DNA from 3 places in the Solidesulfovibrio sp. DCME genome. Region 3 is predicted to be linked to each of the others. Evidence: predicted binding sites of a transcription regulator. Region 3 holds the regulator's gene; each other region holds the start of a gene.
What was found. The regulator sigma-54, encoded in region 3, starts transcription at its own class of promoters, with help from an activator protein. The targets are predictions, from matches to a motif close to CTGGCACGGNNNNTGCTT.
Positions count from the first base shown of each region.

Region 1 (10,039 bases), 2.2 Mb from region 3:
ACCAAAAATCGCCGGTCTTTCAAAGTCGCTGCGACCGCCCGAATCCGGCGTGGTTGCCAAGCGGCGGCAAAGGCGGTCGCGGGCCGCATCGGGGCGGGTGACGCCGCTGTGGCGCAATTGACGCCCGGCAGGGTGAAATGCTAGATGCAACAAGAGTGGCCGCGGCAAGGCATGACAGGCACAGCGCACTGTCGCCCGGCCTGTCCGGCACGCATGCCTGAAACAAAGGCCCTCCCATGACCCCATCACAGCCTGATGCGAGCCAGCCAACGGTTGCCTGGAAAAAGCGCCTGGGGCTCGGCCTGCTCGTCTACAGTTTCATTCCCATCTGCACCGTTGAATTGCTCGCCTTCGCGCCCATCGGCGCCGCCGAGGCCGTCACCCTCGGGGCCATCTACGTCGCCTCCGGCGAAATCGCCTGCATCGCCGCCATCGCCCTGCTCGGCAAATCCTTCGTCGTCGGCATCAAGGAGAAGCTCAAGGCGTTTTTCCTGCGCCGGGAGCGGCCCGCCCGGCCACGGCACATCAGCCTGTGGCGCCACCGCCTGGGCATTACCCTTTTTGTCGGCAGCCTCGTGCCCTATTACGCCGCCCTCGGCTTTCTGCTCTTTGGCCGGCCGGGCAGCGGCGGCACGCGCACGCTCCTGTATTTGCTGCTGGCCGGGGAGGGGCTTTTTTTCGTGGGCCTGGCCGTGCTCGGGGAGGAATTCTGGGCGCGGCTGTGCAGGCTCTTCGAATGGCCGGGCAAGGACGGCACGGCAATGGACGGGGAGGCGGCCGGCTCCGGGAGGACGTGACATGGGCAAAAACGTGCTGTTGCTCGGCGCCGGCGGCATGGGCGCCCTGGCTGCCCGGACCGTGGCCGCCTTCGAGGAGGTGGGGCACCTGACCGTGGCCAGCCTGGAGCGCAACGACGCCGCCCGGGTGGCCGTTTCGTGCCAGGGCAAGGCCGAGGCGGTCGCCGTCGACGTCACGGACCACGAGGCCCTGGTGGGGCTCATGGGCCGGGCCGACTTGGTGCTCAACTGCGTGGGGCCGTTTTTCCGTTTCGGGCCGCCGGTCTTGCGGGCGGCCATCGAGGCCGGCACCGACTACCTCGACATCTGCGACGACCCGGCCCCCACCCGGGACATGCTGGACATGGACCGCCAGGCCCGGGAGGCCGGCGTCACGGCCGTGGTCGGCATGGGCGCAAGCCCGGGGCTGACCAACCTTCTGGCCGCTTGCGTCATGGACCGCCTGGAGGCCGCCGAGCGGCTGGTGGCCGGCTGGAACATCGAGGAAAGAACCGACGACAGCCTGGAGTTTTCCGCCGCCGTCATCCACTGGATGGCCCAGTGCTCCGGCACCATCCTGGAGTGCCGCGACGGCGCCCTCGTCGACGACCCACCCCTGGCCGACCTGGTCATCGACTACCCCGGCCGGGGAAAACGCACCCTCTACAGCGTGGGCCATCCCGAGCCCGTCTCCTTCCACTATTCCTGGCCGCAGGTGCGCGAGACCCACTGCGGCATGGTCATGCCCGCGGCCTGGATCGGCACCTTTCGCGGTTACCGCGACGCCATCGACGCCGGCCGGATGAGCCTGGAGGAAGCGGGCCGCGACCTGGTGGCCAGCGCCGCCGGGGCCGGCTGGGTCGAGGCCCTGCTCACGGCCCTGTCGCGGTTCGTGGACGGCCCCCGGCTGCCGCTTTTTTTCGCGCTGGGCGAGGGCAGGCGTGACGGGGTCACGAAGACGGTCGCCGCGTCCCTTGCCGCCACGCCGGCCGACATGGCGTCCATGACCGGTGTGCCCCTGGCCCTGGGCGCGGTCCTGCACCTGCGCGGCAAGGCCTCGGGGCCGGGTGTGCTGGCCCCGGAGCGGGCCTTCGACCCCGGGGAATTCTTTCCGCTGTTCGCGCCCTACTGCACCATGCCCGGGCCGTGTGCGGCCTCGCGCCTGGTGGCCCTGGCCGAGGCCTGACCGGGCGGGGCCGCGCCCGTTTGGCAAGGGGAGGCGTGGCCGCACCCGTTTGACCCGAGGGAAGCGGGGCCACGCCCATTTGGCCCATGGGAGGCGGGGCCGTCGTGTGCGCGCCTGTTTGCGGGCCGGCGCGGCTGGGGGCGACCCCGGCGCCGTCGTTGCCGCCGTGTTGTCGCCCCACCGCCGGATGGCGCCCCTTCCCAGGTCCGGCCGGGTGTCGCGCCCTCGAAACCCGTGCCTGGGAATTTCGAGATAATAGATTAGAATATTTTATTTTTTCTTATAACCATGGTCATGTTTTCCAAGGGTACCTCCTAGGCCCGGGACAGGATCCAGGGGAAGCCGACGAGCAGGAACACGCCCAGGTAGATGACGCCGAAGATCGCGCCGAGAATCCAGAATTCCTTGCTCTTGACGTAGCCCGAGCCGAAATAGATGGGCGAGGGGCCGGTGCCGTAGGGGCTGATGATGCCCATGATGCCGAGCGTGGCGCAAAGGACCATGGAGGCCGTGGCGATGTTGAGCCCGGGCACGGCCATGGCCGTGGCCAGCATGACCGGAAGCAGCGCCGCCACGTGGGCCGTGATGCTGGCGAACATGTAGTGGCTGACGAAAAAGAGAATGGTCAAGCCCAGGAGCGTGGCCGTGGGGGACAGCCCCTGCATGTGGGTCGAGGCGGCCTCGGCGAACCACTTGAGAAAGCCGGTCTTGCCCAGGCCGTCGGCCAGGGTGACCAGGGTGGCGAACCAGGCCAGCACGTTCCAGGCCTGCTTGTAGCCGATGACGTCCTCCCAGGTGACGACCCCGGCCAGGCACATGACGCAGATGGCGGCCAGGGCCACGGTGGTGGGGTCCACGAAATCCTTGAGGAAGATCCAGCCGAGCAGGGCGCACACGGCCAGGGCGGCCATGGTGACCTCGCGGCCGGTCAGGGGGCCGAGCTTGCGCAGTTCCTCGGCGGCCCAGATCGGGGCGTTTTCCGAGGTTTTCTGGGTCGGCGGATAGAGGATGTAGGTCAGAAGCGGCGTGGCCAAAAACAGGATGGCGCCCGCGGGCAGGACGGCCATGAACCATTGGCCCCAGGCCAGGTTCACATGGGCGGTCTTTTCCACCAGGGACTGGGCCAGGACGTTGGGGGCCAGGCCCGTGAGGAACATCGAGGAGGTCACGCAGGTGGTGGCCAGGGCCGTCCACATGAGGTAGGCGCCCAGGCCCCGGGGATTGTTGTCCGGCGTCGAGCCGTACAGCGGCGGAATGTTCTTGATGATGGGGAAGATGGTGCCGCCGCTTCGGGCCGTGTTGGATGGCATGAACGGGGCCAGGATCAGGTCGGCCAGGGCCACGGCGTAGCCCAGGCCCAGGGTCTTCTTGCCCATGCGCCGGATCAGCGTGAGCCCCAGCCGCTTGCCGAGGCCCGTCTTCTCGTAGCCCAGCGCAAACATGAAGGCGGCGAAAATCAGCCAGACCGTGCCGTTGGAAAAGCCCGACAGGCACCACTTGATGGCCTCGCCGGGCGAGGGCGCCTTGCCCGGGGTCATGGGCACCAGGCGCAGGACGGTGGCCGCCGTGACGCCGATAAGCCCGGCCAGGGCCGGCGGCACGGGTTCGAGCACCAGGGCCAACACCACCGCCGCGAACAGGGCAAAATAGGTCCAGGTGGCGGCGGAGAGGCCTTCGGGGGCGGGAAGCACCCAGATCAGCACACCGAGCAGGATCGGGGCCAGGGCTTTGATCGCGCGTTGCATGGGAGGCTCCTTGTGGCTGGGTCGTTGCGAATCCGTGCGGCATCCGGTGCCAGGACGCCGCCGGCCCGGCCCGGAGCGTTTCCGGAACCGGCCCGGGCCGGGCGCCTGGCGCAACCGCCTGTGTGCCGACAGGGAGCAGAATGTGTGCCGGAAAAGTGACGGCGCGAACTGTTCGATATTTTTCGAAAAAATGAATCGGCCGGGTTGTTGGCGGCCAGCCCCCATAACCCGGGTTATGGGGGCCGGCCGCAAAAGAGGCTGAAAAGTCTTTCATGCTGGGGTGTTGGCGCTTATAACCCCTGGTTATGGCCATTCCCCGGGTTATGGGGGTTGCCGGCGGCGGCGTGCTTGAGGCGTTTGCTCAGCGCCGGCTGGGAGATGCCGAGCAGCCGGGCGGCCAGGGTCTGGTTGCCGCCCGAGCGGGCCAGGGCCTCGTCCACCAAAAACCGGGCCGCCTCGGCGAAGGTGGGCAGCCGCTCGAAGGGGGCGAAGGGGTTGGGCGGCGGCGCGGCCGGGCAGGGCTTGGCCCGGCCCATGGCCGTAAGAAAGCTTTGCATGGACAGCATGCGCCCGGTGTGCAGGCTCACGGCGTCGAAGACCATGGCCCGCAACTCCCGGATGTTGCCGGGGAAGGGATAGGCGGCCAGGCAGGCGGCCAGCTGCGGCGGCGGCGTGGGCGTGGGCTTGCCCATGGCCGCGGCGGCCTCGGCCAGGAAATGGCGCGTAAGCGGCTCGATGTCCTCCTTGCGTTCCCGCAGGGCCGGGATGTGGACATGGTGGGTGCGCAGCCGGAAATAGAGGTCGCGCCGGAACCTGCCCGCGGCCTCGTCGGCGGCCAGGTCGCGGTGGGTGGCCACGATGACCCGGGCCCGCAGCCGCTTGGGCTGGTCGCTGCCCAGGGCGAAATATTCCCCCTCCTGGAGCAGGCGCAGCAGCTTCACCTGGGAGGCGATGGCCAGGTCGCCGATTTCGTCGAGGAACAGCGTGCCGCCGGCGGCCTCCTCGATCATGCCCCGGCGGGCGGCCTCGGCCCCTGTGTAGGCGCCCCGGACGTGGCCGAACAGCGTGTCGGCGAAGACCGCGTCGTCGAGCCCGGCCACGTTGACGGACACAAGCGGCCCGGGCCGGGCGCTGACGGCATGGGCGGCCCGCACCAGGTTCTCCTTGCCCACGCCCGATTCGCCGGTCACCAGCAGGGGCTGGGGGCTTTTGGCCACGGCCTCGACATAGGCGAACACCGACAGCATGGCCCGCGAGCGGGTGACCAGGCCGGCGAAGGCCTCGGGATGGGCCGGGCCGCCGGCCACCAGCCGGCTTTTGACGGCCCGGTTCTCGTCGCGCAGTTCCAGCATGCGGATGGCCCGGGCCACCCCGCTGACGATGCGGTCCTCCTCGTCGGTCTTGACGTAGTAGTCGAAGGCCCCGAGCTTCATGCAGCGCACGGCCGTGTCCAGCTGGTTGACGCCGCTGACGATGATGCAGGCCACGTCGGGGTGGCGCTCGCCGATGGCGGCCAGCAGCTCCTCGCCGGACAGGCCCGGCATGGTCAGGTCGAGGAGCACGAGGCTGATGCCGCCTTTTTCCAGAAGCGGCAGGACGTCGCGGCTTTCCTGGCACAGGAAGGTGTTGGTGATGCCGGCCGCGGATTCCAGGGTCAGGGACAGGGAACGCAGCCAGGCCGGCTCGTCGTCCACGAGCAGGATGCCGAAGGCCGGGGAGGGGGTGGCGGTCACGACGGCGGTTCCTCCTTGGGCACGGGCAGTTCCAGGCAGGCGATGGTCCCCCGGCCGGGGGCCGAATCGAACGTGAGGCCGCCGCCGTGTTCCTTGAGGATGCCGGCGGAAACGGACAGGCCCAGGCCCGTGCCGCCGGTTTCGCGCTTGGTGGTGAAAAACGGGTCGGTCAGGTGGGGCAGGTGCTGCGGGGCGATGCCCGTGCCCTCGTCGCGCACGCACAGGATGACCTTGCCGGCGGCGTCGTCGTGGCGGGTGGTGACCTCGATGGCCCGGGCCTTGTCCGGCAGGGCCTGGCAGGCGTTTAGGATCAGGTTGATGATGACCTGCTCGATACGCTGGGAATTGCCCCAGACCAGGGGCAGGTCCTCCTCGTAGCGCGTGGAAAAGTGGCTGGTGTGCTTGCGGATGGTGGCCTCGACCAGGCGCACGGCCTTGCGCGAGGCGTCGCTTACGTCGATGAGCGCCTTGGCGGCGCCTTCCTCGCGCCGGGCGAAGTCCTTGAGGTCGTTGACGATGCGTTTGATGCGCGTGGCCCCGTCCTGCATCTCCTCGAGCATGCGGGGGATCTCCTCGCGCATGCGGGCGTAGGCGATGCCGCCCAGGGTGAACTCCCCTTCGCGGGCCTGGCAGGCGTCCAGCAGCCGGGTCACGTCGGCCTGGACCTTGCGCAGGATGGGGAGGTTTAGAAGGATCAGCCCGTTGGGGTTGTTGATCTCGTGGGCCACGCCGGAAACCAGGATGCCAAGGGCCGCCATCTTGTCGGCCTGGACCAGCTGGCGCTGGTTGCGGGACAGCTCGTCCAGGGCTTGGCTCAGGGAGCGGGTGCGCTGGGCCACCTGCTTGCGCAGAAAATGCGTCCAGAGCATGGAGCCGCCGAGCAGGGCCAGAAGCGGCGTGACGATCGCCCCCACGTACAGGCCGATGACCTCCCATTTGAGCTTGCCGTTTTCCAGCACGCCCAGCCACTTGTCGTGGATGGCCTGGTAGCGGCCGGTCTCGCGCAGGATGGCCAGGCCTTCGCTGAAGCGGGCGAGCAGGGCCTCGTTGCCCTTTTTGACGGCGTAGCCGTAGCGCACGGTGGCCACGGACCGTGCCACGGGCTGGATGTTGTCGAGCCTGTTTTCGCGCATGATGTAGCTGCCCGGCAGCATGGCCACCACGGCGTAGTCGCCCTGGCCCGAGGCCAGCAGCCGCAGCCCGTCGGCCGGGGTTTCGGAGAAGACGAGGTCCTTTTCGAAGCCCCGGCCGGCCAAGGTGTCGTGCATGTAGCCCGCGCGGTGCACGATGACCTTCTTGCCGGCCAGCTCGTCCAGGTTGGCCACGGGCAGGCTGTCGCGGCGGGCGAAGATGGCGTGGTTGACGATGGTGTGGGGCGCGAAATCGAGGATTTGCGCCCGTTCGTCGGAATAGGTCATGCCCTGGAGGATATCCAGTTCGCCGTCCATGAGGGCCTTGCGTTCGCCGGCCCAGGCGCCGAGGCGAAATTCCACCTGCATGCCCATGGCTTCGCAAATGGCCCGGGTCAGGTCGACGTTGAAGCCGGCCGGCTGGCCGTCCTTGTCCAGGAATTCGTAGGGCGGGTAGTCCCGGTCGCCGCCGACGCGCACCGGCCGCAGGATGCCGGGGATGTCCCGGCCGGTGTCCAGGGCCCAGGCCCCGGGGGCGAGCGCGGCCCAGGCAACGAGGCAGACAAGGAAAAGGCATGCCCCGGCCAGGGGGCGCGGGTCGCGGCCTGTCATGGCCAAGGACTAGCCGCCTTGTCACCGGGCCGTCAATCGCCGGGCGTTGCGGCCATCGTCGTCATCGGCGTGGGGTTTCCGTCGGCCCTGGCAGCCGACCGGCCCGGGTCCACGCCCTGGGCCTGGCCCGTGGCCTTGGCGCCCTGGCCGTGGAGGTGCGCGGCGCCGCCCGGTCGTGAAGCGCGAAAAGCCTCCGCCGGGCTGGCCTTGGCCGGTCGGCCGCGTTATGGTCCGGGCAATCCCCGTGGCCCCGGCCCGGCGGCCTGTTCGGCGGGCCGATGCGGCCGGGGCGACGAGCACGGGGAGCCATGAAAAGGAGTAGCGCATGGAAAACCGGCAATTCGGGCGATCGGGGCTGCATGTCCCGGTCCTGAGCTTCGGCACGGGCACCTTCGGCGGCAGCAACGCCTTCTTCAAGCGCTGGGGGGAGACCGACGCCGCCCAGGCCACCCGGCTGGTGGACATCTGCCTGGAGTCGGGCGTCAACTTCTTCGACACGGCCGACATCTATTCCGAAGGCGCGGCCGAAACGATCCTGGGCCAGGCCCTGGCCGGCCGGCGCGACAAGGCGCTCGTCGCCACCAAGGCCACCTTCCCCATGGGCGAGGGGCCAAACGACCGAGGCTCGTCGCGCCACCACCTGCTGCGGGCCTGCGAGGACAGCCTGCGGCGCCTGGGCACGGATTACATCGACGTCTATTTCATGCACGGCTTCGACGGCCGCACCCCGGTGGAGGAGACCCTGCGCACCCTCGACGACCTGATCCGGGCCGGCAAGATCCGCTACATCGGCTGTTCCAACTTCTCGGGCTGGCAGGTCATGAAGTCCCTGGCCGTGTCCGAGAAATACGGCCTGGGCCGCTACGTCGCCTACCAGGGCAACTATTCGCTCCTCGGCCGGGACTACGAGTGGGAGCTCATGCCGCTGGGCCTCGACCAGGGCGTGGGGCTCATGGTCTGGAGCCCGCTGGGCTGGGGGCGGCTGACCGGCAAGATCCGCCGGGGCCAGCCCATGGGCGAGGGCCGCATCAAGGCGGGCGGGGCCGAAAAGGGGCCGCCCGTGGACGACGCCTTCCTCTACGACGTGGTGGACGTGCTGGACGTCGTGGCCGGGGAGACGGGCGGCACTGTGGCCCAGGTCGCCCTGGCCTGGCTGCTGACCCGGCCCACGGTGTGCAATCTCGTGGTCGGCGCGCGCAACGAGGAGCAGTTGCGGCAAAACCTCGGCGCCGTGGAGCTGCGCCTGTCCCCGGAGCAGATCGGCCGCCTGGACGCCGTCAGCCGCCGCACCCCCGCCTATCCCTACTGGCACCAGATGGGCTCAGACGACATCAACCCCAAGCCCGTGGCCTGGTAGGCCGGGCCGACCGCCACGCCGCCGCCCGGGGCCGCCGGGCGGCGGCGGGTGTTGCGGGGAAATGTGATTCGCAGGCCGGCTCGTCGCCCCACTGTCCGGGGAGGGGCCTCGCGACGGCTATGGGCGCAGTGGTGAAAAGGCGCGGCTAGAAGCCGTGTTCGCGCAAAAAACTTTCCGTGATGCGCGCCTCGGCCCCGCCGCCGGCGGCCTTCCAGGGGCCGAGCATGCGCAGCACGTACTTGCCGAGCATGTCCGTCTCCATGTTGACCGAAACCCCGGGCTTCCAGGAGCCGATGGTGGTGGCGCCCAGGGTCGAGGGGATGATGTTGACCGTGAGAAACCCTTCGCCGCAGGCGTTGACCGTGAGGCTCACCCCGTCCAGGGCCACCGAGCCCTTGGGCACGACATAAATGGAAAATTCCTCGGGAAAGGTCAGCCGGTATTGGCTGGACTGGCCGACCGGCGTCACGGACTCGATTTTCGCCTGGCAGTCCACGTGGCCGGCGACCAGATGGCCGCCCAGGCGGTCGCCCAGGGCCAGGGCCCGCTCCAGGTTGACCAGGCTGCCTTTATTGAGCGCGCCAAGCCCGGTCTTGGACAGGGTCTCGGCCGAGGCGTAGGCGGTGAATTCCCGGTCCCCGGCCGTTTCCACGGTCAGGCAGGCGCCGTTAACGGCGATGGACTCGCCAAGAACAATATTGTCGAGGTCGAAAAGCGCCTTGAGGCGCAAACGGGTTTCCCCGCCGCGCGCGCGCACTTCCTCGATGCGCCCCAGTCCCATCACCAGTCCGGTAAACATCGCGTGGCCGATCCTTTCAGGTCTTGCGGTGCAGGGCGCCTTCGCGCTCCAGCAGGTAGCGTTTCATGTCGAGCCCCGGGCCGAATCCCGTCAGCGCCCCGCTGGCCCCGACCACCCGGTGGCAGGGGAAAAGCATGGGGAAGGGGTTTTGGGCCATGACCCGGCCCACGGCCCGGGCCGCTTTGGGCCGGCCGGCCTTGGCCGCCAGCCAGCCGTAGCTGACCATCTGCCCCCGGGGCACCCGGGAAAGCTCCCCCAGCACCTGCCGGGCAAAGTCCGACAGGCCCTCCAGGCGCCACGGCAGGGCGGGCCAGTCCGGCTCCTCGCCGGCCACGTAGCGCTCCAGGGCGGCCTGCACGGCCTCGCCGGCCTCGGTGACCAGGTGCCGTGTCTTGCCCTTGGACCAGGCCAGGGACATGCTGGCGACTTCGCTGCCTTGCCAGCGGATGGTCAGGGCCAGCGGCCCGGCCAGGCAGGTTTCGGTTCGCGTGGTCATGGCGTGCCTCCGTGGGCCTGGGAAGGGGCCCGGTGGAACGGACGGGGAAAGCGGATGCCGCCGTCCGCCCCGGCCGGGAAGGGGCCATGGGCGGACGAGGGGGAACCTACGCCGTTTCGGCCCGGCTTGCCAGGGGCGTTTGCCCGGCTGGCAGCCGGCCGCAAGGGCGCAGGGAATGTCCCTCGAGGAAGCGAATGTCGCTAGA
Region 1 covers NZ_CP188261.1:687,951-697,989, forward strand. Annotated here, with positions in the region: gene ACP59X_RS02830 (hypothetical protein) at 237-797, shown strand; gene ACP59X_RS02835 (saccharopine dehydrogenase family protein) at 799-1,962, shown strand; gene ACP59X_RS02840 (anion permease) at 2,277-3,707, opposite strand; gene ACP59X_RS02845 (sigma-54-dependent transcriptional regulator) at 3,998-5,440, opposite strand; gene ACP59X_RS02850 (transporter substrate-binding domain-containing protein) at 5,437-7,182, opposite strand; gene ACP59X_RS02855 (aldo/keto reductase) at 7,508-8,539, shown strand; gene ACP59X_RS02860 (riboflavin synthase) at 8,685-9,338, opposite strand; gene ACP59X_RS02865 (methylated-DNA--[protein]-cysteine S-methyltransferase) at 9,355-9,834, opposite strand.
Region 1: the regulator sigma-54 is predicted to act here: its motif matches at 3,841-3,858, upstream of ACP59X_RS02840 (anion permease).

Region 2 (10,039 bases), 1.8 Mb from region 3:
CCTGGCAGCGCAATGATGATGCCGTCCAGCGTAATTGGGCCGAGGCCGTGAGTTATTGCGCGGAATTGGTTCTTGAAGAATATGACGATTGGCGATTGCCGAGCATGAAAGAGCTTCAGACGATTTATTACTTAAAAAACAATGAATATTATGCCTGTATCGATAACACATGCATCAGCAAGATGGCTTTTCCCAATACGCGCAGGGACGGGCCATATTGGTCCGACACGACGTCACATGCCGAGAATTCGAATGCCTGGTATCTTTCCTTCAACGGACTGGCCACCGGGGCGATGAACAAGGACGGAGAAGCCTACACCCGCTGCGTTCGCGGCACAGTCCTGCCCCATGGGCCATTCGTCGCTGCGGATGCGGTTGTCAACGATCAGGCCACGGGATTGATGTGGGAAAAAAATGTCAGCGACGCGGACATGAGCTGGCCTTCCGCCTTGGCCTATTGCTATGGCCGGACGACCGGAGGCTATACGGACTGGCGCTTGCCGGACATACGCGAACTGGACAGCATCGTCGATTTTTCCACGGACACGCCCGCCCTCGACGCGGCATTCACAACGGCCAATCCGTCCCTGTGGCTCTGGTCGAGCACTCCGTCAAAGATAGACGGCGGGGATACACGAGCCTTTGGTATCAGTCAGGAGTTCGGCTATACGGATACGCTCGGTGGGGCGGCCATCCACGCGCTTTGTGTCCGTGGCGGCCAGGTCACGCCGATAACGCCCTCTGTTCCGTTTTCGCTCTTCTTGCTTGGCGATAATTGAAGTGTTCAAACGGCTTCCGCTTTTCCACCAGGGGGTTGCCGTTGGCCGCCAAGCCGGGAACTCTCTCCGCCGTCCCGCCGTCCCGCCGTCCCGCCGTCCCGCCGTCCCGCCGTGCTCCGTTGCGGAGCGGCCGGCCGGATGGCGGGGCGAACGGCGTGTCCGTCACCGAGGCCGGCACGATGGTCATGAGGCAGTCCACGGTGGACATCAGCCTGGCCTTGCCGGCAGAGGCCGCGACCTTGGCCACCTCGGCCTGGTTGGCCTGCATCCTGGCGGGACACCACGGGAACAGCCCGGCCATGACCCGGCTGTCGGCCAGGGCCGAACGTATCGCCCGGACCTGTTGGTCGGCGCGGGGCCGCCCGGCTTCCCCGGGGATGGTGCCCCGTATCGGGCCGCTCGGAGGTCTTGCCGCCACCGACCGGGTCCCCGGGTGGCCGCACGCCCGGGGCATCAGGCCGGGAAAGGGGTCCGATATTGATCCGTTGTGCCGCCGACGGAGGTGGCCGCCGAGGCCGCGGCCAGCGTGGCCGGCTGCCCGTCGCATGGACCGCGCACCCCGCATATCCTACCAAATTGTCGCCAGACCGACGAAAATGTTCGTCGTTGCGGCGCCCTCGCCTGTGGGAAGGGCTGCCTGGGCGGCCTGGCCTGGCCATTTGCGGGCCATGGCGCCGTTGGCACGGCCTTTGAATAAAGCACAATGACCCCAGTTCCCAAGGATGTGCGGCCGGATGGGGTGTCCTCCTCCTGGCCGGCCGGCATCCGGCGCTTCTTCGAGTGATCGGCTTTTGGGTTTCCGTGTCTGGCGACAAAAACGGCGTTGCATCGGGCGACGTCGTTTTTGTTTTTGGGCGTTTGGACGCAGTGCGGCTCGAACACCGCTTTAGATGAAATGGTGTCCGTTCGAATTTGTAGAGATGTCGCCTGGTTGCAACGATTTTGTTTGCGTGTGTTCAGTCAATCGCAGAGAGTGTTTGCGATACTGCACTGGTATTCATGCGGAAAATGGCGATGGTACGGGCTGTGCTCTAGGCAGGGAAGCTTCTTGCAGGGGGGCGGCTTCGGGAGGGGCGAAATTGCGCGCGCTCCTTCCGGAACCGCCGGAAAAAAGCGACACAGTCTGTTCGGAGGTCCATCGGATGCGGAAGATCGCCATCTACGGCAAAGGCGGCATAGGCAAGTCCACCACCACCCAGAACACCGTGGCCGGGCTGGCCGAGATGGGCAACCGGGTCATGGTCGTGGGCTGCGACCCCAAGGCCGATTCCACCCGCCTGCTGCTGGGCGGGCTGCAACAGAAAACCGTCCTCGACACCCTGCGCGAGGAGGGCGAGGACGTCGACCTCGATGACATCCTCAAGGAAGGCTACAAGGGCACCCGCTGCACCGAATCCGGCGGCCCGGAACCCGGCGTGGGCTGCGCCGGCCGGGGCATCATCACCTCCATCAACCTGCTCGAGCAGCTCGGCGCCTACCAGGCCGACAAGAAACTCGACTACGTCTTCTACGACGTCCTCGGCGACGTTGTCTGCGGCGGGTTCGCCATGCCCATTCGCGACGGCAAGGCCGAAGAGATCTACATCGTCTGCTCGGGCGAGATGATGGCCATGTACGCCGCCAACAACATCTGCAAGGGTATCGTCAAATACGCCGACGCCGGCACCGTGCGCCTTGGGGGGCTGATCTGCAACAGCCGCAAGGTCGACAACGAACGCGAGATGATCGAGGAACTGGCGAGCCGCCTGGGCACCCGGATGATCCACTTCATGCCCCGCGACAACCAGGTCCAGCGGGCCGAGATCTACCGCAAGACCGTCATCGACTACTCCCCCGAGCACCAGCAAGCCGACGAGTACCGGGCCCTGGCCAAGAAGGTCCACGAAAACGAGATGTTCGTCGTGCCCAAGCCCCTGTCCATCAACGAGCTGGAAAAGCTGCTCATCGATTTCGGCATCGCCAACTGAGGCGGCCCGTCCCCTTCCCTCCGTCCGTCGCCACGGGGCGCGCCGCCCTGCGTCCCGTGGCCCCTTTCCGCGACACGCCCGCAGCGCGAGGCACCGCCGCCGCGTTGACATGAGGCCGCGTTCCCCCTTTACGGGGCTGCGGCGATGGGGTAGCGCCGAGGGGCCGGTCGTGTCGTGTCGCCGGCGGCAGCCATGACCATCCGCATCGCCCTGCGAAACCTGCTGCACGACCGCGTGCGCCTGGCCGTGACGCTCACCGGCGTCGTCTTCGCCGTGGTCCTCATCGCCGTCCAGGGCGGGCTGTTCGTGGGCTTCACCCAGGCAACCACCTGCGTGATCGACAACACCGAAGCCGAGGTCTGGGTGGCCTCGCGCGGGGTGCGCAATTTCGACGTCACCCATCCCCTGCCGCCAAGCAAGTTCCACCAGATCCTGGGCGTGCCCGGCCTGGCCCGGGCCGAGCGGATCATCGTGCGCTTCGCCAACTGGAAAAAACCGGCCGGCGGCCGCGAATCCGTGGAAATCGTCGGCTTCGACCCGGGCTCGGGCCTGGCGAGGCCCTGGGACGTCACCACCGGCGGCCTGGCCGCCTTGCGCCTGCCCGACACCGTGGCCGTGGACAAGCTCTATTTCCACAAGCTCGGCATCACCGGCGCGGGCGACCGGGCCGAGATCGGCGACCGCCGGGCCCGGGTGGTGGCCGAAACCTCGGGCATCCGCTCGTTTACCACCTCGCCCTACGTCTTTGCCTCCTACGAGAACGCCTTGCGCTATACCGGCATGGCCGACGGGGAATGCACCTACGTCCTGGCCCGGCCGGTGCCCGGGGTCACGGCCGAGGCCCTGGCCGAGACCATCCGCCGCCAGGTGCGCGACGTGGACGTCTTCACCCGCGAGGAGTTCGCCGGGCTGACCCGCCACTACTGGATGTTCACCACCGGCGCCGGCATGGCCCTGCTGATCGCCGCAAGCCTCGGGCTCGTGGTCGGCGGGGTGGTGGTGGCGCAAACGCTCTACGCCACCACCATGGACCACCTGCCGGAATTCGGCACCCTGCGGGCCATGGGTGCCCCGGGCGCCTACATCCACCGCATCATCGTCATCCAGGCCGTGGCCGCCGCCCTGGTCGGCTACGGCTGCGGCATCGCCATCAGCTTTTTCCTGGTCGACCTGGCCGCCCGGGGCGGCGCCTCCATCGTGTTGCCGCCGACGCTGTCCGTGGGGCTTTTTTTCCTGACCGTGTTCATGTGCGTCACCGCCGGCCTGGTTTCCATCCGCAAGGTCACGACCATCGACCCGGCCATGGTCTTTCGGGGGGCCTGAGCATGGTCGCCGGGGAGACGCTGCTGGCCGCCGCGGGCGTGGCCAAGACCTTCACCCTCGGCAAGGTCGAGGTGCCGGCCCTGCGCGGGGTGGACGTGTCCGTGGCCGCCGGCGAGGTGGCGCTTTTGATGGGCCCGTCGGGCTCGGGCAAGACCACGCTGCTGTCCATCCTCGGCTGCATCCTCTCGCCCACGGCCGGCAGCGTCGCGGTCATGGGCCGGGAGACGGCTGGCCTGCCCGAACGCGAACTGGCCAAGGTGCGCCTGGCCCACATCGGCTTCATCTTCCAGGGCTACAACCTTTTCCCCACCCTCTACGCCGTGGAAAACGTGCAGGTGGCCCTGGATCTGCGGGGCATAACCGGCCACGACGCCCGGGCGCGGGCCCTTGAGGCCCTGGCTTCGGTGGGGCTGGCCGACAAGGCCGACGTGCTGCCTAGGGATTTGAGCGGCGGCCAGAAGCAGCGCGTGGCCATCGCCCGGGCGCTGGTGGCCGAGCCCGAGATCTTGCTGGCCGACGAGCCCACGGCCGCGCTTGATTCCGAAACCGGCCGGGCCGTCATTGGGCTGTTGCGCGAACTGGCCGTCAGCCACGGCCGGTCCGTGGTCATCGTCACCCACGACCCGCGCATCGCCGATTTCGCCGACCGGGTCATCCGTATCGAGGACGGCCGCATCGTGGCCGAAGCACGGGAGCCCTCGTGATGCAGCGCCTGCTGGTCTTGCTCGTCGCCGCCGCCATGGTGGCCACCGGCGCCTGGTGGATGTCCCGAAACCGGGTCGACAGGCCGCGCCAACCGGTCCCCCAGGGGGCGGCCGCGCCCGCGCCTGGCGCCGGTTCGAACGACCCGGCCACATCGCCGCCCGTCGCCGGTTCGGCCGCGCCGGCCACCCGGGCCGCTACCGTCGCCTGGATCGCCGCGCCGGGGCGGGTGGAACCCCTGTCCGAAGAGATGCGCCTGGGCTTCGATTTGGCCGGCAAGATCAAGGAAGTGCTGGTGGAGGAGGGCGACCGGGTGCGCCAGGGCCAGGTGCTGGCCCGCCTGGCCGCCGACGAGTTGCCGGCCCGGGTGGAGGCGGCCGAGCAGGGGCTGGCCGCCAGCGAGGCGGCCTTCGCCAAGGTCGTGGCCGGCGCCCGGGACATGGAGCGCAAGGAGGCCCGGGCGGCCGTGGACGAGGCGCGGGCCATCCTGGACGTGGCCCGGGTGGAAAACGAGCGCCGGCGGCGGCTTTTATCCCGCGAGGTCCTGTCCAAGGAGGAGGCCGACCGGGCCGAGCGCGAATACCGGGTGGCCAGCGAGCGCCTGGACGCCGCCCGGCAGCGTTTCCGGCTCGTGGACGACCCGACCCGCGAGGAGGACGTCAAGCGGGCCATGGCCGAGGTGGGCCAGGCCCGGGCCAGGCTCGAGGAAGCCCGGGCCCTGGCCGAAAAAGGCGTCATCCGCTCGCCCATCGACGGCGTGGTCCTGCGCAAGCACCGCCGGGCCGGGGAGATGGTGTCCGTGTCCTTCGACACGCCCGTGGTCACGGTCGGCGACGTCAGCCGCCTGCGCGTACGCACCGACGTGGACGAGCGCGACATCGACAAGGTGGCCGTGGGCCAGAAGGTCCTGCTCATGGCCGAGGCCTTCGGCGACCGGCGCTTTGTCGGCCACGTCTCCCGGGTGGCCGGCATCCTCGGCAAAAAAAACATCCGCACCTACGATCCGGCCGAGAAAAACGACACCCGCATCCTGGAAACCCTGGTCGATGTGGACGAGCCGGCGGCCTTGCCCGTGGGCCTGCGCATGGACGTCTTCATCTTGACCGCGCCGGGCGGCGAGGCAAACCTGCCGGCCTACCGGCCGTAGGACGAAATCAACGGCAAGACGTCGGGTCTGTGCTGATGGAGAGTCTTCTCTCGGCATGATCCGTCTCGGGCGGGTTGCGCTGCCGCCGGAGAGCCGCAAGGCCTCCGCGCCGCCGGCCGGCCTGGCGCCCGCGTCGTCAACGGACGGCACCGTCCTCGCCGCCGAGGGCCGCCCGGGCGATGCGGCCCGAGGGGTCGGCCAGGGCCAGCCGCCGGACGAAACGTTCGCCCTGGCCGAGCCGGGCCGCCGTGGCCCCGGCCAGACGCACTTCCTCGACGCCCGCTTCCAGACGGCAGCCGCGCAGATTGGCCAGGCCCAGCTCCAGGGCCAGGGACCAGTCGTCGGGCCGGCGCAGGGTCAGGTCGGAAAGCAGGCCCACCCGTTCGGCCTCGGTGCCGGGCTGGCGGCGCAGGAGCGCCTCCAGCCGCCGCTCGATGTCCACATCGTGGGGATGCAGGGCCTGGGCGGCGATCAGGCACTGGACGGCGGTTTCCGGCAGATGGACGGCGGGGTCGAAGGGCATGCCCGGCGCGGCGACTTCGCCAACGGCCTCCAGGGCCTTGGCGAAAAAAAGCAGATAGTCGCGGGGGGCTCGCAAACGCGGCGCGTCGCGTCGGCCCGAGGCGGCCAGGAAGCCGACATAGGCCCGGGCCGCCGTGGCCGCGTCGCAAAGGCGCAGGGCGGCCAGGGCGCAGGCGCAGGCGCTTCGCGCGTCGCCGGACAGTTCCGGCCGGGTCAGGCACAGGGCGCACAAGGCGGCCGCCAGCTCCCGGTTGGCGTCGGCCAGGGCCAGTTGCAGCCGGGCGGCCACGATGGCCGGCGTGCCCGGCGCCTCGGCCACAAGCCCCCAGATGGCGGCCCGGGGCGTGGCCAGCTGGCCGGCCCGGTTGAGGTGGTAGACGGCCAGGGCCGTGCCCGCCCGGGCCTGGCTGTCCCGTGGCGGCGGCCCGGCCCGCCGGAGGAGGCCCAGCAGGGCGGCGGCCCGGTGCTCGGGCAGATGCCTGGCGGCCACGGCGGCCCAGGCGGCCCGGCCCAGGCGCTCGGTCAGGTCCGGGTGGGCCAGGGCGAAGCGCAGCCGCTCGTCGAGTTCCAGCACGTCGTCGTAATAAAATGCCTCCCGGTCCGGGGCGAAGAGTTCCTCCACCTCCCGCGGCGCGCGCGGCGACACCACCAGGCAGCCGCTCGAAGCCGCCTCGAAAAGCCGCAGGTTCACCTCGCCGGCGATGCACTCGTTGGGCACGATGCGGGCCGTGTCGTAGGCCGCGCCCAGGGCCGGGCCGAAGGCGTCCTGGCGGTGGCTGAGCCCGAAGCGGGCGAGGTGGTCGCAAAACCAGCGCCGCCGGTGGCGCTGGGGGCTGAGCCTGCCCACGAAGGCCAGGGCCTGGGCGCGGTCGGCGTGGGGCACGAAGGGGCGGTCCTGGCCGTGCCAGGGTATCCAGGCCGCGGGCCTGGTCCCCGGCGGCGCCAGGTCCGCGAGCAGATGGGGTTGGCTCGTGGCCACGGCGCAAAACCCCGTGGCGTAGTGGCGCTGCCAGAAGGCATTGAGGTGCGTGTCCAGGGACCAGAAGACCGTGGGGCAGGGGGCCTTGTCCAGGCCGGTGAGGACCAGCCGCCGGCCCAGGTGCTCCTGGTGCACGACGCAGTCCACGGGTTCGGCCAGGCCGGCCAGCAGTCGGGGCAGGTCGGCCAGGCCCTCGGGCGGGTCCAGGGAAACGACCCGGCAACCCAGGCCGGTGAGGGCCGGCCCCAGATGGGAATGGATGAGGCAGATTGTTTCGGGGCGGGCGGTCATGCGGTGTCGCTTTGGCGGTGTCGCGGCGCCTGGGCCTTGGCCGCAGGTGCCGCGGGGCAACGACCGGCCAGGCCTCGCCGGGAGGCGGCTATCGTCCCGCCGGGCGGGGCGGCCGTCGTTGCGTCGGTCGGGCGGCCTGTGGCCCGCCGTTTACACGGTCGGATGCGGCCGGGCCTGCTCGCCGTGGCGGACGGCTCGGGCGCGCCCTGGCCGCTTTCGGTCCCCGTCACCGCCATCGTCGGTTTGGGCCGGTTGCCGCTCGTGTCGCCGGTCCCCGGACCCGGCTCGCCGCCAGAAGCGGGTGTGGCGGCGCGGCGCGGCAGCTGTTGCCGCCCGTGCCGTTTGTCCCCGGCGACGGCCGGTCGCCAGGGGCGTTTGCGGCAAGGCGGCGCGGCGCCGGCTGGCGGCGCCTGGCCGCGCGGGGGCGCCGCTAGACCGTGACCACGGAATTTTCGCAATCGCCGAAAGGCGAAAAGGCGTATTTGTCCGCCTCGGGGTCGCTGATCCAGATGTCGCCGTCGATGAGGTAGCGGTACTGGTACTCGCGGCCGGTGGCCAGGTCGAGGGTGGCCGAAAACGAGCCGTCTTTCTGCTTGCGCATGGGCGTGGCCCCGATTTCCCAATCGTTGAACTCGCCGACAAGGTGCACCTCACGCGCGGCCTTGGCCTGTTCCTTGGCCAGGTTGAAGGAGACCTTGCAAATCGGCTTGCTCTTCAGCGGCTTTTTCTTCAGGGACATGCACTTCCTCCTCGGTAAAGGCCGTCTTGGCGCGGCGAGCCTGGCCGCGCCGCGCACGATCGGACCTTGCCCAAGGGGTATCCGCTCTTTGTGTCGATGTAAAATCTTTTTTGAAGAAACACGGAAACACGGCGGATCAGATCAACTCTTCCCGCCGCAGCTCCTCGACCATGGCGCGCAGGTCGATGGGTTTGGTGAAATAGCAGGTCACCTGGCCCTTGAAAAAGGAGGTGCTGATGTTTTTGATGTCGTCATGGCAGGTGATCATGACGGCCTTGGCCTCGCGGCCGGGCGCGACCTTGCGCTCCCGCTCCAGTTCGCGGATGGCGCAAAGCGCCGTCTGCCCGTCCATGACCGGCATCTGGATGTCCATGAAGACCAGGTCGAAGGGCTCGGCGGCGTCGAGTGCCGCCGTGAAACGGGCCAGCCCATCGCGGCCGTTGCCCTCGCAGGCGCACTCCCCGAAGCGGGACAAGGTGGCCGAAAGCGCGATCTGTGAAACCGGATCGTCGTCGACAATGAGTATTTTCATGGGCGCCCCTTTGGCCCGGCCGCACCGGACCATGTAGGCCGTGGTGCCAAAAAAGGAAAACTGATGCAAGTACGTAAGCGACCCGGAATGGCCGGACGAAGGCTGGATTTTTTCCGTCGCCGCCCCTAGAATGCCCCCAGGGGCGACCCCCTTACCCGCCGCTTCATGGGCAACATGGGAACATACCGCATGATCAGATCCTTTTTTTTCGCCTTGAGCGTGGCGCCGCTGACCATTTTTTTCAGCAGCCTGTGCTGGGTTTTCGCCTGCCTCGGCCGTAACGGGGCCTTCTCCCACCGGCTGGAGGCCCTTTGGGCCACAAGCCTGCTGTGGTGTGCCGGCGTGCGCGTCAAGGCCGACCTGTCGGCCCTGACCCCGGGCGAAAGCTATATTTTCATGGCCAATCACCAAAGCCACATGGACATCCCCATCCTGTTCGCCGTCCTGTCCGGCTTCAATTTCCGCTTTCTGGCCAAGGAAAGCCTTTTCACGATACCTGTCTTCGGCCCGGCCATGCGCCGGGTGGGCCATGTGGCCATCAACCGGGAAAACCGCCGCAAGGCCATGGAATCCATCAAGGAAGCCACGGACCTCGTGTCCAATGGCGTGGGCCTGCTCGTGTTTCCCGAGGGAACCCGCGCCGTGGATACCGCGCGGCTGGGCCCGTTTAAGACCGGCGGCATGATCGTGGCGCTCAAGTGCCAGGCCAAGGTCGCGCCCATCATCATCACCGGCTCGGCCGGCCTTTTGCCCAAGCACGGCAAGCGGGTGCGCTCCGGAACGGTGACCGTGCGCGCCCTGCCGCCGTTCGACCCGCACGCACAATACACGCTCAAGGAGCGTGAGGCTTTCAAAAACGACCTTTGGGCCCGCATGGACGGGGCCTACCAGGAGATGCGACAATGAACGCCAACCCCGCCGTGACCCTCTACCCATTGGGAGGCCTCGGCGAAATCGGGCTCAACTGCATGGCCCTGGTCAGCGGCGATTCGATGATCGTCGTGGACTGCGGCCTGATGTTCCCCGACGACTCCCTGTTCGGCATCGACGTGGTCATT
Region 2 covers NZ_CP188261.1:4,665,136-4,675,174, reverse strand. Annotated here, with positions in the region: gene ACP59X_RS20705 (Lcl C-terminal domain-containing protein) at 1-779, shown strand, start outside; gene nifH (nitrogenase iron protein) at 1,922-2,746, shown strand; gene ACP59X_RS20695 (FtsX-like permease family protein) at 2,939-4,069, shown strand; gene ACP59X_RS20690 (ABC transporter ATP-binding protein) at 4,072-4,773, shown strand; gene ACP59X_RS20685 (HlyD family secretion protein) at 4,773-5,918, shown strand; gene ACP59X_RS20680 (glycosyltransferase family protein) at 6,055-7,710, opposite strand; gene ACP59X_RS20675 (isoamylase early set domain-containing protein) at 8,141-8,449, opposite strand; gene ACP59X_RS20670 (response regulator) at 8,586-8,981, opposite strand; gene ACP59X_RS20665 (lysophospholipid acyltransferase family protein) at 9,171-9,887, shown strand; gene ACP59X_RS20660 (ribonuclease J) at 9,884-10,039, shown strand, end outside.
Region 2: the regulator sigma-54 is predicted to act here: its motif matches at 1,794-1,811, upstream of nifH (nitrogenase iron protein).

Region 3 (10,039 bases):
CGTGGATATCATGGGCCTGCCCAAGGAACTCCAGGACGTCATCGAAAAGACCATTTCCGAGTCGGAAAAGGATATGTTCTAGGGGACCGCGGCACCCGGTCCGTTGGCAACCCCCTGTCGGGCAATCCGGCGGGGGGTTGCTTCTTTTGCGGCGTGCGGCCTCGATAGCGGGCGCAACGCGTCGCGCCCCCATCCCCGCAAGGGCGAAGCCGGGCTGGGCACTGCCGTTACCTTGGCGATTGGCCTCCCCCCGCGCACCGTCCACATGACACGACTGACATGAAGACAGGGAGGTGAGGCGCTCGATTCTTTCTGCATCCAATACTTGCCGACAGTACAGTAAATCCGGCCAATACCAAATGCCCCTTGCCCTTTTTTGGAAACAAAGATAGTGCCTCGATAGCCATCCCGTTCCCGTGCCGCATCGAGCTGCGACCGCGTTTCCTTTCTTCTTCTCGCTGTGCCGTAAGTTTTCCGTATCCTTGCACCAACCGTTTTCGTCATGAAAACCCGGAGGCGACCATGGAATCGGAACCGTCCGTGCATCACGACAAGAAATACGCTTTGTACCTCGGCCTGATACTGTTCTGCCTCGCCGTCCTCTGCCCGACGCTGGCCTCCAAAGCGGAAACAACCGGCGACGCTGCGGCCACCCTTTACCTGGTCCGTGTGGACGTTTCCGGCCCCATAACCGACATCCCCTTGCCGATTTACAGCGACCTTGTCGATGGCAAGGGCGTGCCTTACGTGCTGTCCATCGCCAGCCTGGAGCAGTTGCAGCAAGCCGGCCAGGCCTCTACCGTGCTGGATGCGGCCCCTTCCGGGACGCGCTACCTGCTGGCGGCCAGCCGCGACCCCCAGGCGCGCGAGAAGGCCAAGGCCATCACCGATGTCCTGTCCGACGACGGCTTTCGGATCATCGTCCGCGATGCCCCGAACCTGACCGCGGCCCTCTCCCGCCTGGGGCTCAAGCCCAGGCCGCTGCGCTCGGAGCCACGCAGCCTTCCCGCCCCCACCGCACCACGCAAAGCGGGCACGCCCTTTGTCAAGAGCGCCACGGTGCAAGCCATGCTCGACAAAGTCACGTCGGACAATCTGTCGGACAGCATTTCCGGGCTCAGCGGCGACACGGAAGTCACCATCGGCGGGGAGCAATACACGATCACGACCAGAAACACCGCCTCCGGCACGCCCATCCAAAAAGCCAGCCAGTACATCACCGAGCAATTGCAAGCCCTCGGCTTGACGGTTTCCGCGAACGATTGGGCCACAAGCGCCTACTCGGGGAGCAATGTGATCGGCGAGATGCCCGGCGTTTCCAAACCCGCCGAGGTCATCCTCATGGTCGCCCACCTCGACAGCATCAACAACCAATCGGACGACCCCACCGTCGCCGCCCCCGGCGCCGACGACGACGGCAGCGGCTGCGCCGCCCTGCTGGTGGCGGCCAAGATCCTGAAGGGCTACCGCTTCGAACGGACCATCCGTTTCGTCTTCAGCACCGGCGAGGAACAAGGCCTCCTCGGCACCGAGGCCTATGCCAAGCAGCTCAAGGACGCGGGCCAAAACATCCTCGACGTCGTCAACCTGGACATGATCGCCTACAGCACCCAGTCCAGCCCCATTCAAAACCTCCATACCCGGATCCAGCAAAACCCCGGCTATGCGGCGGATCTGGCCATAGCCAACCTGTTCGTCAATGTCGTCAACAACTACGGGCTGTCGACAAGCCTGGTCCCGGTCATCATCAGCGACAGCAACGACGAGGGAGATCAATACAGCTTCTGGGACAACAGTTTTCCATCCATCATGGTCATCGAGGACGACAACAATTTCAACCCGAACTATCATTGCCGTGTGAACATGGACGACCTCCAGTACTTGAACATGGCCTACGAGACGGCCCAGACCAAGGCGTCCCTCGGCACGGTCGCCCACCTGGCCGGCCTGGTCACCATCCCGGCTGCCCTACCCAGCACCTCCCTTCTGTTGCTGCAATGAGGCCTCGTGCCGCGCCCCCGAAAATGTCAGGCAATAAACAGGCGAACCACCGCTTTTTCCTTCAACACCATCGCCTCTTGTCGGGACGCGGCACCAGGCAGCACGGGCTCAGGCTGACGCCCATGCCCGGCGGGCATGAAAAAAGGGAGCGGCCCGCAAGCCGCTCCCCTCTCTGACGCTCTGGCGCGAACGAACTAGGCGAAGGCTTTCTCGAAGGGCGGCACGACCTGCTTTTTGCGGGACAGCACGCCGTCGAGCCACACGGAATCGCCCTTGACCTCGACGCCGAAGGCCTTGGTCACGTAGCTGGGGTCGTCGGAGACGATCAGCATCTCGGAACCTTCCTTCATGATGTCGGTGAGAAGCAGGAACACGCTGTGGCGGCCTTCAGCCTTGACCTTCTTGCACTCGGCCAGCAGATCGGCCTTGACCGGCTCGAGGATCGACAGGTCCACCACTTCCAGCTGGCCGATGCCGACCTTCTTGCCGCTCATGTCGAAATCCTTGTAGTCGCGGAAGACCAGGTCCTTGGCCGGGGTGCCGCCCACGGCGGACTTGACCTTGAACATCTCCACGCCCAGGGACATGTAGTCGGTGACACCGGCGATGGCGGCCAGGGCCTCGACCGCGGCCTTGTCCTCGGGGGTGCAGGTCGGCGACTTGAACATGACGGTGTCGGACAGGATGGCGCACAGCATGATGCCGGCCATGGGCTTGGTGATCTCGACCTTGGCGCAGTCGTACATCATCTTGACCACGGTGCAGGAGCAGCCCACGGGCTTGACCAGGATGTCCAGGGGATTGGGGGTGGTCACGTCGCCGAGCTTGTGGTGGTCGTAGATGCCGATGATCTCGGCCTTGGACAGGTTGTCCAGGCTCTGGGCCAGATCGGAGTGGTCGACCAGGATGATCTTCTTGTCGGTGGCGTCGGTGACGATCTCCGGAGCGGCCACGCCGAACTTCTCGAGCACAAAGGCGCTTTCGGGGTTGAGCGGGCCCTGGGCGGCGGGCTTGGCATCCAGGCCCTTCTTGCTCATCAGATCGGCGACGGAAATGGCGGCGGCGACGGAATCGGTGTCCGGATTTTTGTGACCAACGACATACACGGCCATAGTAATGTCCTCCTGGTGGTTTTTCCGAAACCCTGACGGGTTGGCTGCCTCATAACGAAACTTGTGAAGAATATCCCAAAAGGCAAACCTTGCCAAGTCAAATTCCAGCGACGGCCGCTCCTTTTTTTGGCGGCGGCCTGTCCCGGGCGGCCCACCCGGCCTACGGTTCTGGGGATGCGGCCCGCCCCGGCCGGCCCGGCCGGGCTACAGCAGAAACCACAGCATGGTCAGCCCCATGCCCCCGGCCAGCACCATGTAGGCCGGCCGGTAGCGCAGGGACAACACCCCGCCCAGGCTGCCGAGGATCCACAGCTGGCTCCAACTGGCCCCGGACGAGGACAGGTAGGGCCAGACCTTGGGCAAGACCACGTAATACAGCGCCACCAGGCCAGCCAGGGCCACGCTGAAGGCCATGCCGTTTAAGATGACCATGTCGTAAAAGGCCCGGCGGATCAGCCGGCCCGGTGAAAACGGGGCCTTGGTCCGCTCCCTGGCCGCCGTGTAGCGCGACAGCACGATGTTCTCCACCACCCGCTGCACCCCTTCCAGGGCGGCGAAAAGGCGGCCGAGCAGGGCCGTGGTGGCGGCCACGAACAGCGCCTCGGCCGGGGAGGTCAGCTGGAAGACATGCATCAGGGACAGGCCGGCCAGGGTGGCGGCGGCGGCGTTGGGTGGAATGTGCGTGCCGGCCGGAATGCCGTCGAGCCAGAACAGCTCGTAGAACAGGCACAGCTTGAGGGTCAGGTCAAGGTCGCCGTAGACGGCCGCCCAGGCGAAGCCGATGACCAGCGGCCGCTCCAGCAGGGCGGCGTTGACGAAGAAGCGGAAGGACGAAAACAGGACAAAAAAAAAGCGACGCCAAAAACGTGCAGCAGGATGTCGGCCTGATGGGTCATGCTTCGGTTCTCGCTTCAAGCAAATCGTTGCCGCGCCGCCGGCGCGGGGCCGCCCTTGCCGGGTGGGGCCAAAGACCTACACGGAGCGCAACTGCTGCGGATCGCTCGGTACGCAACGGTAATCGAGCCGCACGCCCCTGTCGCGTAAAAAATCCAGGCAGGACTCGTCTTCCTTGGACAGGGCCACGTGGGGGCAGACCTGCTTCTTGCCCGGGGCGTAATGCAGGTTGCCGAGGTTCAAGTTGCCAAAGCCGAAGCCCTGTTCGTAGGCCGCCCGGGCGTCGCGGCAACTGGCAAAAAGGATCAGGGCGTCCTCGGCCTCCAGGGGGTTTCGGGCCAAAAAGGGCATGAGCTCGGCCACGGGCAGAAATTCGATGCGCACCCCGGCCGGAATGGCCAGGGACATGATCTCCTGGCGCAGGGCATCGGCGGACAGCGCGTCGTTGACGACCAGGATGGCCCGGGCGTTGGTAAACGGCAGCCAGGTCTCGATGATCTGGCCATGCACGAGCCGGTTGTCCACCCGCACGAACGCCATGGCCTAGCCCTCGGCCACCTTTTTGCGCAGCACCTCGCCGGCCACCACGATGCCCTGGCAACCGGCCTGCTTGGCCTCCACGGCCAGGGCCTGCAGGGGCCGCGTGCGCGAGCCCAGGATCTTGATGAGCATGGGCAGGTTGACGCCCGTGAGCACTTCCAGGTGGCCGGTGCCCAAAAGGGACAGGCTCAGGTTGGTGGGGGTGCCGCCGAACATGTCGGTCAAAACGAGCACGCCCGCCCCCTGCTCGGTTTCCTTGATGGCGGCCTTGAGGGTCACAAGGGTCGCGTCCACCGGGTGGGTCATGTCCACGCTGACCGAGCGGCAGCCCTGTTGCGGCCCGAGGATGAATTCCGCCGCCCGCAGCAGCCACGTTCCGTATTCGGTGTGGGTGACCACGACCACGCCCACCGGCGCGCTCGACTGGGTTTGCCCGTTCATGCAGCCTCGCTCGCGGCTTTTATGGCCCAGGGCTGAAGGTGAGGCCGTCACGGCGGCGTCGCGCCAGGCGCCAACCGTCGGCAAGGCCAGCCGGCCCGCGACGCCTACACGGCACCGCCGGCCAGCGGCTTCCAAACACATGCCGCCGGCGAAACCGCTGGCGGCCGTCCGGCAGGGGCGCGGCCCCGCGCGTCAACCGCGCTCGATATGCCGGTGCTCGAGGGAAATACTGTAGCCAGCCTTGGACAAGGTGTCAAAGATCGACTCGGCCACGGCCACGGATCGGTGCCGCCCGCCCGTGCAGCCAAAGGCGATGGTCAGCCGGTAGCGCCCTTCCTTGGCGTACAGGGGCAGGAGGTAGCGCAAAAAATCCGTCAGGCGCGCGAGGAACTCCAGGCCCGGCTCCCGGGCCAGCACGTAGTCCCGCACGGGTGCGTCCTTGCCGGTCTGCTCGCGCAGCTCCTTGTCGAAATAGGGATTGGGCAGGAAGCGCAGGTCGAAGACCATGTCCGCCTCGGACGGCGGGCCGTACTTGAAGCCGAAGCTCATGACATGGACCTTGAGGCTGCCCTGGGACGGGCGGATGGAGGCCCACTTCTCCTGGAGCTTGCGGCGCAGGTCGTGGATGGAGAAATGGGTGGTGTCGAGCACCATGTCGGCGGCGTCGCGAAGCGGAGTCATGCGCTCGCGCTCGGCCAGCACGGCCTGCTCCAGGCCCATGGCGGCGCTTTCCAGGGGATGGGGCCGGCGGGTGGTGGCGTAGCGCCGGATGATCTCCTGGGTGTCGGCCTCGAAAAAGAGGATCTGCAGGGCGACGTCCTTGACCTTGATCTGGGCCAGGGTGATGCCCCAGTCCCGGTCGAGGTCGGCCTGGCGCACGTCCATGCCCAGGGCCAAGCCCTTGTAGCGCTGGCCGCCCTTCTCGTCGAACAGCCCGATGAGCTTGGGCACGAGGCTCACCGGCAGCCCGTCCACGCAGAAAAAGCCGAGGTCCTCGAAGACACGCAGGCCCGTGCTTTTCCCGGAACCCGACAGGCCGGTCAATATGACGATCTTCATGTCCCCGGATGTCGCGTCCATGGCGGCCAAGCCCTCCGGCCGGCGCGGTGTGGCCGGCATCCCAAACGTTCCCGAAAGCGGGAAAACAAGTAACCGCTCCCCGGCCGGCCGGCGTGACGCCGGCGTGACCGGGAAGCGGCGATACGGTTTCGGGTCAGGCCGCGGCGGTCAGCACCCGCCACAAGGCCGCGTCGTCCTCGGCGGCCAGGAAGGCCCGCCGGAACGACTCGTCGGACAAAAGCCTGGAGATGTGGGCCAGGATGCGCAAATGCAGGCCCGCCACGTGCTCCGGGGCCAGGACGAGAAAGAAGATGCGGCAGGGCTTGAAGTCCAGCGCATCGAAGTTCACGCCCTTGAGGCTTCGGCCGACGACGATGACGATTTGCTGGAGGCTCTCCATCTTGCCGTGGGGAATGGCCACGCCGTCGCCGATGCCCGTGGTGCCGAGGCTTTCCCGGTCCAGCAGGACCTGGCGGGCCTTGGCGGCGTCGAAATCCGGCCAATGGCCCGAAAGCGGCGCGACCAGTTCGGCCAGCACGTCGGCCTTGGACTCGGCGGCAAGCTCCCCGATGACGAAATCGGGCTGGAGATAGTCCTCAAGCTTCATTTACGCGCCCGTTCCGGGATCGATGAGGCCGAAGTCGCCGTTGCGCATACGGTAGATGACATTGGGCCGTTCGGTTTCGGAGTTGATGAAGACCAGGAACTCGAGCTTCAGGCTGGTCAGCTGTTCGGCCGCCTCTTCCACGGCCATGGGCTTGGGCTCGTAGGCGTCGGTCTGGACGATGGTCGGCGTGCGGCCGCCCTTGGCGTCTTCGCTGATGCTGATGACCTGGGTCTGCACGGTTTCCGCGGCCTGGCGGCGGCGGTCCTTCTGCTTTTCCCGGAACTTCTTGGCTTGCGCCTCGACCTTGTCCAGGATCATGTCGATGGTGGAGTACATGTCTTCCGAGGCTTCGTGGGCGGAGATGTGCATGTTGTCGGCCAGGAAGATGACGTCGGCCATCTGCCGGGTCTTTTCCACGGCCAGGTTGACTTGCAGCTCCGAGGCGTCGGTGGCGACGGTATATTTGGCGAGCTTGTCGAAGCGTTTGCGGGCATAGTCCCGCAGATGGTCCGACGGTTCGAAATTCTTGAAATTAAAGGTGATGTTCATGGGATCCTCCGGGGCTGCGTGGTATTGGGCCGGTTGCCCGGCCCGAAGCATCAGAAAACTTCCTTGCGTTTGGACGAGGACTCGATGCCCATGGCCGTGCGGTACTTGGCCACCGTGCGGCGGGCGATGTTGATTTGCAGTTCGTCCTTGAGCATGTCGGCGATGGCCTCGTCGCTTATGGGGCGTTTGGCGTTTTCGCCGGAGATGATGCGCTTGATCATGGCCTTGACCGATTCCGAGCCCACGGTGCCGCCGTCGTCGAGGTCAAGGGAGCTGTTGAAGAAGAACTTCAGCTCGAAGATGCCGTGGGGCGTGGCCACGTACTTGTTCGAGGTGATGCGGCTGACCGTGGATTCGTGCATGCTGATGTCGTCGGCCACGTCCTTTAAAATCAGCGGCCGCAGGCGGGTCACGCCGTGCTCGAAAAAATCCCGCTGGAACTTGACGATGCTTTCCAGCACCTTGTACAGCGTGCGCTGGCGCTGGTACAGGCTTTTCATGAGCCACATGGCCGAGCGCATCTTGTCCTGCAGGTAGTCCTTGTCCTTGTCCGCCTTGGAGCCAAGCCCGTCCATGTAGGCCATGTTGACGTTGAGCCGCGGCACGCCGTCCTCGTTTAAGAGGATGACGAAGTCGTCGCCGTATTTGTAGACGAAGGCGTCGGGGCTGACGTAGATGGGGTCGCTGGAGCCGTAGCTGGCCCCGGGCATGGGATTGAGCGTCTGGATAAGCTCAAGATATTCCTTGAGTTTTTCCATAGTCAGGCGAAATTTCTTGGCCAAGGGCTTGTAGCGCTTCTTTTCCAGGTCTTCCAGGTGGTCGCGCACCAGTTCGATGAGGATGGGGTCGTCCCAGCCGTAGACCTCGATTTGCGTCAGCAGGCATTCGCTGGGCGTGCGGGCGGCCACGCCCACCGGGTCGAAGCGCTGGATGCGGTGGAGCACGCCCTCCACTTCCGCGACGCCGGCGCCCGCCATCTGGGCCAGCTCCTCCAGCGAGGCCCGCAGGTAGCCCGAGGAATTGAGGCTGCCGATGATGGTCTCGCCGATCTCCAGTTCCTTGTCCGTGAAATTGGACAGCCGCATCTGCCAGCTCATGTGGCCTTCCAGGGACGGCTTGGAGGCGAGCCTAGCGTCGAAGGACATGCCCTCCTCGGGCAGTTCGGTTTCCCGGGCCAGGGACTGGCGGCTGGTGCTGGCGAAATCGCCGATGTAGTCCTCCCATTCGGCGTTTTTGAGCAGTTCCTTTTCCATGGCCGCGTCGCTGGAATCGCCCGAGGGTCCGAGGTTTTCCTCGGCCATGGTCCGTTCCGGCTGCCGGTCCTCCTCCACGGATTCCTCCAGGAGGGGATTTTCCAGAAGCTCCTGCTGCACGCTTTCCAGGAGCTCCAGCCGGGAAAGCTGCAGGAGCTTGATGGCTTGCTGCAGTTGGGGAGTCATGACCAACTGCTGCGAAAGTTTGAGCTGCTGTCGCAGTTCGAGCGCCATTGCTACCGCCGTGCGTGCTTGTGGTTGAGTTCGTCGCAAACGCGGGGGCCGGCCGAGGCCCGCCCCCGCACAACAAAAAGCATGCCACAATCGAAGGGTTGTGGCAATCCGCCAGATTGTCCGTTGCCGTGGAAACCAATCCGGGCCGAGGCCGTTTCGGGAAAAACCGTCCCCTAGCCTTTGGCCCGTTTGGCCGCCGCCACGAATTCACGGAAAAGCGGGTGCGGGCGCATGGGGCTGCTCTTGAATTCCGGGTGGAACTGGCAGCCCAGAAACCAGGGGTGGCCGGGCAGTTCGACCATTTCCACCAGTTCGCCGTCGGGCGACAGGCCGCTTAAGACCATGTCCGCCGCCTCGAAACGCTCGGCATAGGCCTTGTTGAACTCGTAGCGGTGGCGGTGGCGCTCGGAGATCTCGCCGGCGCCGTAGGCCCGGGCCGCCTGGGTCTCGGGTTTGACCATGCAGGGGTAGGCCCCCAGGCGCATGGTGCCGCCCTTGTCGCAGGTCGGGTCGCGGCGTTCGAGCTTCTGGGTGCGGAAGTCGAACCACTCGCGCATGAGGTAGATGACCGGATGGGGCGTGGTCAGGTCGAATTCCTCGGAATTGGCGCCGGTAAGCCCCAGGACGTTGCGGGCGTACTCGATGACGGCGCACTGCATGCCCAGGCAAATGCCGAAGAAGGGAATGCCGCCGGTGCGGGCGTATTCGATGGCCGCGATCTTGCCTTCCACCCCGCGCGAGCCGAAACCGCCCGGCACCAGGATGCCGTCGATGCCGGCAAAGGTGGCGGCGGCGCACTCCCGCGTGACCTCCTCGGAATTGACGTAGACGAAGCGGATGGCCACGCCGCAGATGCCGCCGGCGTGGACCAGGGCCTCGTGCAGGCTCTTGTAGGCCTCCTTGAGGTCCACGTACTTGCCGACGATGGCGATGGACACCGTGCCGGCCGGGTGCTCCAGGCGATGGAGCATGGCGCGCCAGGCCTCGAGGTCGGCGTTTTTCGCCGGCAGGCGCAACAAGATGGCGATTTTCTGGTCCACGCCCTCGTTGTAGAGCTTCAGCGGCACCTCGTAGATGTTGCCCACATCCACGGCCGTGAACACGGCGTCGGCGTCGACGTCGCAAAAAAGCGCGATCTTTTCCTTGAGGTCCCGCGTGAGCTCGATCTCGCTGCGGCAGATGATGATGTCGGGCTGGATGCCGATGGAGCGCAATTCCTTGACGCTGTGCTGGGTGGGCTTGGTTTTGACCTCGCCGGCCACGCGCAGGTAGGGCACGAGCGTGAGGTGGATGTAGAGGACGTTTTCCTTGCCGAGGTCCATGCGCAACTGGCGGATGGCCTCCAGGAA
Region 3 covers NZ_CP188261.1:2,904,984-2,915,022, forward strand. Annotated here, with positions in the region: gene ACP59X_RS12770 (SufB/SufD family protein) at 1-82, shown strand, start outside; gene ACP59X_RS12775 (M28 family metallopeptidase) at 523-2,001, shown strand; gene ACP59X_RS12780 (manganese-dependent inorganic pyrophosphatase) at 2,196-3,113, opposite strand; gene ACP59X_RS12785 (PTS sugar transporter subunit IIC) at 3,318-4,028, opposite strand; gene ACP59X_RS12790 (PTS sugar transporter subunit IIB) at 4,086-4,547, opposite strand; gene ACP59X_RS12795 (PTS sugar transporter subunit IIA) at 4,551-4,988, opposite strand; gene rapZ (RNase adapter RapZ) at 5,181-6,068, opposite strand; gene ACP59X_RS12805 (PTS sugar transporter subunit IIA) at 6,202-6,654, opposite strand; gene hpf (ribosome hibernation-promoting factor, HPF/YfiA family) at 6,655-7,203, opposite strand; gene rpoN (RNA polymerase factor sigma-54) at 7,254-8,690, opposite strand; gene ACP59X_RS12820 (CTP synthase) at 8,864-10,039, opposite strand, start outside.